Regions from separate parts of the Lysinibacillus sp. K60 genome, predicted to be linked through region 1. Evidence: riboswitches for the same ligand, from Rfam matches in the RefSeq annotation. Region 1 holds a riboswitch; the other holds the start of a gene.

Evidence for each region. A riboswitch is a leader RNA that binds a small molecule or an ion and turns the genes downstream of it on or off. The one in region 1 is predicted to bind S-adenosylmethionine.
Region 2: it holds a riboswitch for S-adenosylmethionine, as region 1 does, so the genes downstream of both, HCH28_RS00655 (MetQ/NlpA family ABC transporter substrate-binding protein) here and HCH28_RS15095 (cyclase family protein) in region 1, are expected to answer to the same signal.

What each region holds. Positions count from the first base shown of each region.
Region 1 covers NZ_JAASJR010000006.1:209,852-213,310, forward strand. The annotation lists gene HCH28_RS15085 (helix-turn-helix domain-containing protein) at 1-1,091, shown strand, start outside; gene HCH28_RS15090 (YuzC family spore coat inner layer protein) at 1,206-1,610, shown strand; SAM riboswitch class I at 1,692-1,797, shown strand; gene HCH28_RS15095 (cyclase family protein) at 1,890-2,627, shown strand; gene HCH28_RS15100 (DedA family protein) at 2,658-3,254, opposite strand; gene HCH28_RS15105 (Cof-type HAD-IIB family hydrolase) at 3,316-3,459, opposite strand, start outside.
Region 2 covers NZ_JAASJR010000001.1:143,689-147,147, forward strand. The annotation lists gene HCH28_RS00645 (methionine ABC transporter permease) at 1-4, opposite strand, end outside; gene HCH28_RS00650 (methionine ABC transporter ATP-binding protein) at 1-1,022, opposite strand, end outside; gene HCH28_RS00655 (MetQ/NlpA family ABC transporter substrate-binding protein) at 1,130-1,960, opposite strand; SAM riboswitch class I at 2,049-2,154, opposite strand; gene HCH28_RS00660 (PPC domain-containing DNA-binding protein) at 2,277-2,783, shown strand; gene HCH28_RS00665 (pyridoxal phosphate-dependent aminotransferase) at 2,826-3,459, opposite strand, start outside.

The sequences.
Region 1 (3,459 bases):
AACAATCCATTAACCATTTACATAAACATTATGAAAAGGAGTGGACGGTTGAACAGCTAGCACAGCTCGCTGACGTACCAAGATGGAATTATACGCGTATTTTTAAAGATATTACGGGACAAATTCCTCTTCACTATTTAACTAACATTCGTATTGAAAAAGCTAAGCAACTATTAATGACAACAAATGATCGAGTATTTGAAATTAGCCAATCTGTCGGATTTAATAATGAGTATTATTTCAATCGTCGTTTTAAAGAACATGTCGGCATCTCTCCAGGACAATATCGAAGAAATCAAGGCAGCCATCTACGTGTATTTGCACCATTCTTAGAAGATTTCTTTGTTGCCCTTGGGATTACGCCAATTGCTCAATTCAGTCATTCAAAATGGGGAAAACAAGACTATTTAGGTCTACAGGAAGTGCCAGATATCGATGTACAAAATAGAGAAATAGATCGACTCCTTTACTATAAGCCAACTTTAATTATGCTAGATTCTGGTATAGAGCGTTGGGAATCCTTTCATCATTTAGATGAGGTAGCCCCCGTCTGCCACCTCTCACACCCCGGAGAGAATTGGCAATCTACTTTATTTAAAATTGCAGATCTAACAGGAAAAACCTCTTTGATGCAAGACGTAATCCTACAATATGAAGATAAAGTACAACAAGCAAAAGGAATTCTTAGCAAATCTGTTTATGGGCAAAGTGTGGCATTTCTCCGTATTTCAGCCATTGGCATTACTCTATACGCGGGCCCTGAATGTGGCTATACGGGCCCCATTTTATATCGTGACTTAGGTTTAATGCCACATTCACTAGTATGGAGTATTCCGCACAATCAACGTAAAGTTCAACTGACATTTGCTCAATTGTTGCAATTAGATGCTGATCATTTATTTATTACCTTTGATAAACAACATTCCATTTATGAAAATGAGGAACGTGCTATTTTAAAAACTCCTACTTGGAAAAACCTAGCTGCCGTTAAAAGCAACTGTATCTATGAAGTAGACTTTTTAACATGGATGAATTATGGCATTTTATCACATAGTAAAAAAATTGATGATGTCTTGAATGTACTTGGCTAAAAGGAAGCTTACTTTAGCTTCCTTTTTAAATGTTTAGGACAAACATTGCACTGCTAATAACACCGAAAGCCGTTTGGCTACATAAGATAAGTTATCAGTTATAGGATAGGAGGAATGACCTTGTATTACAATCCTTATCCGTATTTTGTGCATCCCTATCATTATCCAACATCGCCTATCGCTAATCATTTTGCCATTAGACCCTTTTCGCAACACCTAGCAATGCCGACCAATAATCCTTTTCCACCTGTCGATACACACAAATTAAAAGCTTCAGCATCACGGATGAAGGCGATGATGCAGCAAGCCCAATTACTTACGGATAAAATAGATAGCTCCCAACAATTCGCACATGATTTAATGAATGCTGCTCAACTTTCAAATAAAACAGAGGTTGAAAAATTAATCACATCAACAGGCATTACGGTGAAATTTGAAACAAACTATACACCAGACAGTTTTATAATACGTCTTATTGATAATGATTGTTGTGGCGTCACCTTAAATTTGAATTGGTGAAAATTCCTAGTGAACTTGTAAACTATAAAAAACTATGCTAAAGTGTTTGTATTGTTATTTCTGAAAATTCTTATATTACTTTTCTTATCAAGAGAGACGGAGGGATTGGCCCGATGAAGTCTCAGCAACCAGCTAACAGTATGGTGCTAATTCCAATTGGCAAAATGATCAGCCTTGAAGATGAGAAGAAGAACTACCGTTGTTTCAAGCAGGAGTCCTCTTCTATTAGGGGACTCCTTTTTTATTTACCACTATTTTTTACAGAAAGCAGGGAAATCGATATCTAATGAACTTTTGCAAGCATTGGAATTATTAAAATCGAAACAGTGGGTTGACTTAACACATACTTTCGGCCCTAATTCACCACATTTTTTTATGTTTGAGGACGCTAAATTTGAAACATTATTTTCTCATAAGGATGGTTTCTTCGCTCAACAATTCACGTTCCCTGGTCAATATGGCACACATATCGACCCACCCATTCATTTTGTGCGAGATACTCGCTACTTAGAAGAATTAGAACTAAAAGAGCTTGTTCTCCCCCTTGTTGTTATTGATAAATCACAAGAGGCTGCGAGCAACCATGATTTTACATTAAGTGTAGAAGATATTCTTAATTTTGAGGACAAGCATGGAGAAATTGAAGCAGGAACATTTGTTGCATTACGTACAGATTGGAGTAAGCGCTGGCCAGATAAAGAGGCTTTCAGTAATAAGGATGCAGATGGACATAACCATATCCCTGGCTGGGGTTTAGAAGCTTTACAGTTTTTACTAACAAAACGTAAGGTAAGCGCAATTGGTCATGAAACATTCGATACGGACTCTGCTGCTGATTTTCGTAAAAATGGCAAGCTAGAGGGCGAATATTTTGTGCTTGACCAAGACACCTATCAAATTGAGCTAATGACTAATTTAGACAAGCTACCTGCGAAAGGTGCTATCATCTTCAATATCGTACCTAAGCCAGAAAAAGCATCTGGCTTCCCTGTGCGCTCATTTGCTATTTTGCCATAACATAAAAGTCGGTATAGCGTATACCGACTTTTATGTTTGTCCATTTCTTTTTTTGAATAAAAAGTAAGCAATGAGCATCCCTACAATAAATAAAAGGATAAGATAGATACTATAATGAGTTAAATAGTATCCAACAAATCGCCATTTCTCTCCAAGCATCTTTCCTAATGATATAAATGTGAACGTCCAGATAAATGCCCCTATATAGGCAAAAAGCGCAAACTTTCTATAAGGATAATTATTAATAGCCGCAATATATGCTGTCAAATGGCGTACCCCTGGAATAAAATAGCCAATTAATAATAGGGTAGGTCCTATTTTTGTAAACATCTTTTTCGTAAAGTCAATTTTTTGCTCTGTAATATGAATTCTAGGGCCATATTTCTGCAATAACGGTAAGCCAAAACGATAACCAATATAGTAGCTTAAGGTAATGCCTCCAACCGCACCAATCATTGCACTGACCAAAGCAGGAATGTGTTCAAGACTTTCTCGGTAAACACTATAGCCTACATAAGTTAGAAACACCTCATCAGGAAGTGGCACCCCAACAATACCTCCAATTAGAATCACGATAATCCCAAAGTATCCGTAATGTTCAATTAGAGACTGCACGTGATGTGCCATAAATCATCCCACCTAAAATTTATTAAAATCTACCTGCTATATATAGTGTAACCTCAGCGCTCTAAATGACTTGAAGCTGACGTAAAGCAAAATTGATACCGCCATCCGTAGATTTCTTTGTAACAAAATTGGCAGCTCTTTTTAGAGCTTTACTACCATTTCCCATAGCAATTCCTACTCCTACATACTCCAACATATCAATATC
Region 2 (3,459 bases), on a different contig from region 1:
TCATTGAACGCACCTCCTAATTCTTCCACTGCCACGCCATTTTCTGAAAAATACGTTAACGCCTTTTGGACAATCTGCGTTTCGCCATGTAAATGCACCACAATATTGCCGACAATACCGTTTTTTAATTCAATAATATTAGCTGTTAAAATATTTGGTTGCACATCGTATACCTTAGTGACTTCTGCTAATAATGGCTTACCAGTACTTTCACCAAGGAATGTTAAACGGATTACACTTCCTGAAACATTTAATTGCTCAATAAGAGAGGGGGATAAATTACGTTGTGAAATTGTATTTAAAAACTTTCGCGTTGTAGGGTGCTTCGGTTTCGCAAAAAGTTCAATCGCTGTGCCAAATTCCACAACTTTCCCTGATTCTAGAACAGAAACCTCATCACAAATTTTTTGAATTACATTCATTTCATGTGTGATGAGCAGAATCGTAATGCCTAATTCACGATTAATTTTTAACAACAATTCAAGAATGGCTTCCGTTGTCTCAGGATCAAGTGCACTTGTTGCTTCGTCACTAAGTAAAATCTCTGGTTCCTGTGCTAAGGCACGTGCAATAGCCACACGCTGTTTTTGACCACCTGAAAGTTGATTTGGGTAACTATCTAGTTTATCTGTTAAACCGACAATTTCAGCATACTTAGCTACTCGTTTTTTTACTTCTGCCTCTTTATAGCCTAGAAGCTTTAAGGGAACTGCAATATTATTGTAAACTGTTGCTGTTTTTAATAGATTAAAGTGCTGGAAGATCATCCCGATTTTTTGGCGTGTTTGACGTAATTCTTGAAGAGAAAGGGTCGTAATGTCTACATTGTCTATCACTACTTTTCCTGCTGTAGGACGTTCGAGTAGATTAACGCAACGAATGAGTGTACTTTTACCAGCACCACTATAGCCGATTACACCATGAATTTGTCCCTTTTTTACGTGAAGATTGATGCCATCCACAGCTTTTATGATGCCTTTTTTCGACTTGAATTCTTTTGAGATATTTTGTAATTGAATCATGCGACTGTTTGCTCCTTTCTCCACCTTCTAAAAAGCAAGAATCTGCTCGTTTTCCTATAGAGGAATTTCGACAGATTCTTCGGCTTTATAGAAGCTTCCTGAATGTATTACCAACTAGGGATTACTGAACCTTTGAATTCTTCTTCGATGAATTGACGTACTTCATCAGATTGGTAAGCCTCAACGAACTTTTTAATTGTTGGATCATTTTCATTTTCAGCACGTACAACAATATAGTTCACGTATGGAGAATCAGTAGATTCCAATAAAATAGAGTCATCTTTAGGGTTAATACCAGCTTCTAATGCAAAGTTTGTATTAATAGCTGCTACGTCTACTTCACTAAGTTGTTTAGGAATTTGAGCTGCCTCTAATTCAATGAATTTTAAATTCTTTTTGTTTTCTTCTACATCACGAATCGAGGCTGTTAAGTCTGCGCCATCTTTTAACTGAATATAGCCAGCTTCCTGTAAAACAAAGAGGGCACGCGCTCCATTCGTTGGGTCATTTGGTAAGCCAAACGTTGCACCGTCAGGAATGTCATCAAAGGATTTATATTTTTCAGAGTAGATACCCATTGGATTTAAAATCGTTTTGCCCACTGGTACTAAATCTGTATCATGATCTTTATTAAATGTATCCAGGAAAGGCTCGTGTTGATAGCTGTTCGCATCAAGATCACCTTCAGCTAAGGATGTATTAGGTAAAACATAGTCAGAAAATGATTTTAGCTCTACTTCTAGCCCGTTTTCTTTTGCTACTTTAGCGGCTACTTCTGCAATTTGTTCGTGTGGACCAGAAGTGACGCCTACAACGATTTTCTTTTCATCAATTCCTTCAGCTTGGCTTTTACTATCTTCTTTAGAGCCACAGCCTGCTAAAGCTGCTACTAATGTTAGACTTGCTAAACCTACTAAAAATTTATTTTTCTTTTTCATGAAAATACCTCCAAGATTGTTTTTATCGGTTTTTTGAAAATAAAAAAACTCTCTTACAAATTAAGAGAGGCTCATGAAAAGATGTCCTCTCTTATCTATCAAACGAAGTTCGTTTGCAGGATTTAGCACCTTCCTTTAAAAAAGGAGGTTGCCGAGCTTCATAGGGCCAGTCCCTCAGCTACTCTTGATAAGAGATTTATAATATTTTTTTGTAATTCCGATAGAACTAATATAATTTATAGGGTATAGTAAGTCAATAAATAATTTTTAAATTTTTTATATAATTATAATATTTCGACGCAAAAGAGGGATAACAATGTCTGTAAGAGTTAATTATGGTATAGGTTCATTTGGTAAGGTTATTAGTGCTCGTTTTCTAACGGGAACAGATATCATTGAAGGGATTGAAGCGCTTTGCGAAGAGAATAATATAGAGTCAGCCACAATTGTAAGCTGTATTGGCAGCTTTCAAAAAAGTAGCTTTGTTTATTTAGTGCCAGATGCAACAGCTCAAATTCAAGTTCGTTTTAGTGATGTGATGGAAAAAGAGGGACCATTAGAATTTATTCAAGGTTCAGGTGTGGTGTGTAAACGAGATGGGGGATATGAGACACATTTCCATGGCTCTATGAGCGATCAATGGGGTGTTGTATCGGGTGGGCATTTAATAAAAGGGGGAAACCCTGTTATTACTGCTGACATCGTGTTGGCAGAGGTACAAGGTATTCAACATATTCGAAAATGGGATGATGAAACAGGTCATGCTCAATTTTATCCATTAGAAAATGATTTAGGGCAACCAAGGAAAATTGAAAAATATTAATGATCCTGTAGCTAGGGATAGCTACAGGATACGCCCTCATCATTATCTATTAAACAATTGTAATTGCTCGATTCTATGGATTGCTTCACGTAAGCGCTCCTCACTAACTAGCAACCCTACGCGTACATAGCCTTCACCATATTGACCGAAGCCATTACCTGCTGCTACAGCGATATCAGCTTTTTCGAGCAAAAGATCAGCAAACTGTTCACTTGTATAGCCTAGTGGTACAGGAAGCCATGCGAAGAAGGAGCCTTTTGGAGCCGTAACATGCCAGCCAATTCGTCGAGCTTCTTCAATGAGTACATTGCGGCGACGCTCATAAGTAGCTCGTAGTTCATCCGAACATTGTTGGGAAGCTGTCAGTGCTACTGCTGCGGCTTGTTGAATGGCAGGGAATTGACTACAAAACAGATGATCCTGAATAAGATTAATAGCAGCAATAATCTCGGCATTCCCTACAGCGAAGCCTATACGCCAGCCAGCCATATTATAGGTTTTCGATAATGTATACATTTCAACTCCTACTTCTTTTGCACCCTTTGCTTGAAGGAAGCTAACTGGTTTATTACCGTCAAATCCTATTGCCCCATAAGCAAAATCATGTGATACGATAATATTGTGTTCCTTCGCAAAGCGAACAGTCTCTTCAAAAAACGCAAGTGATGCTGTACCT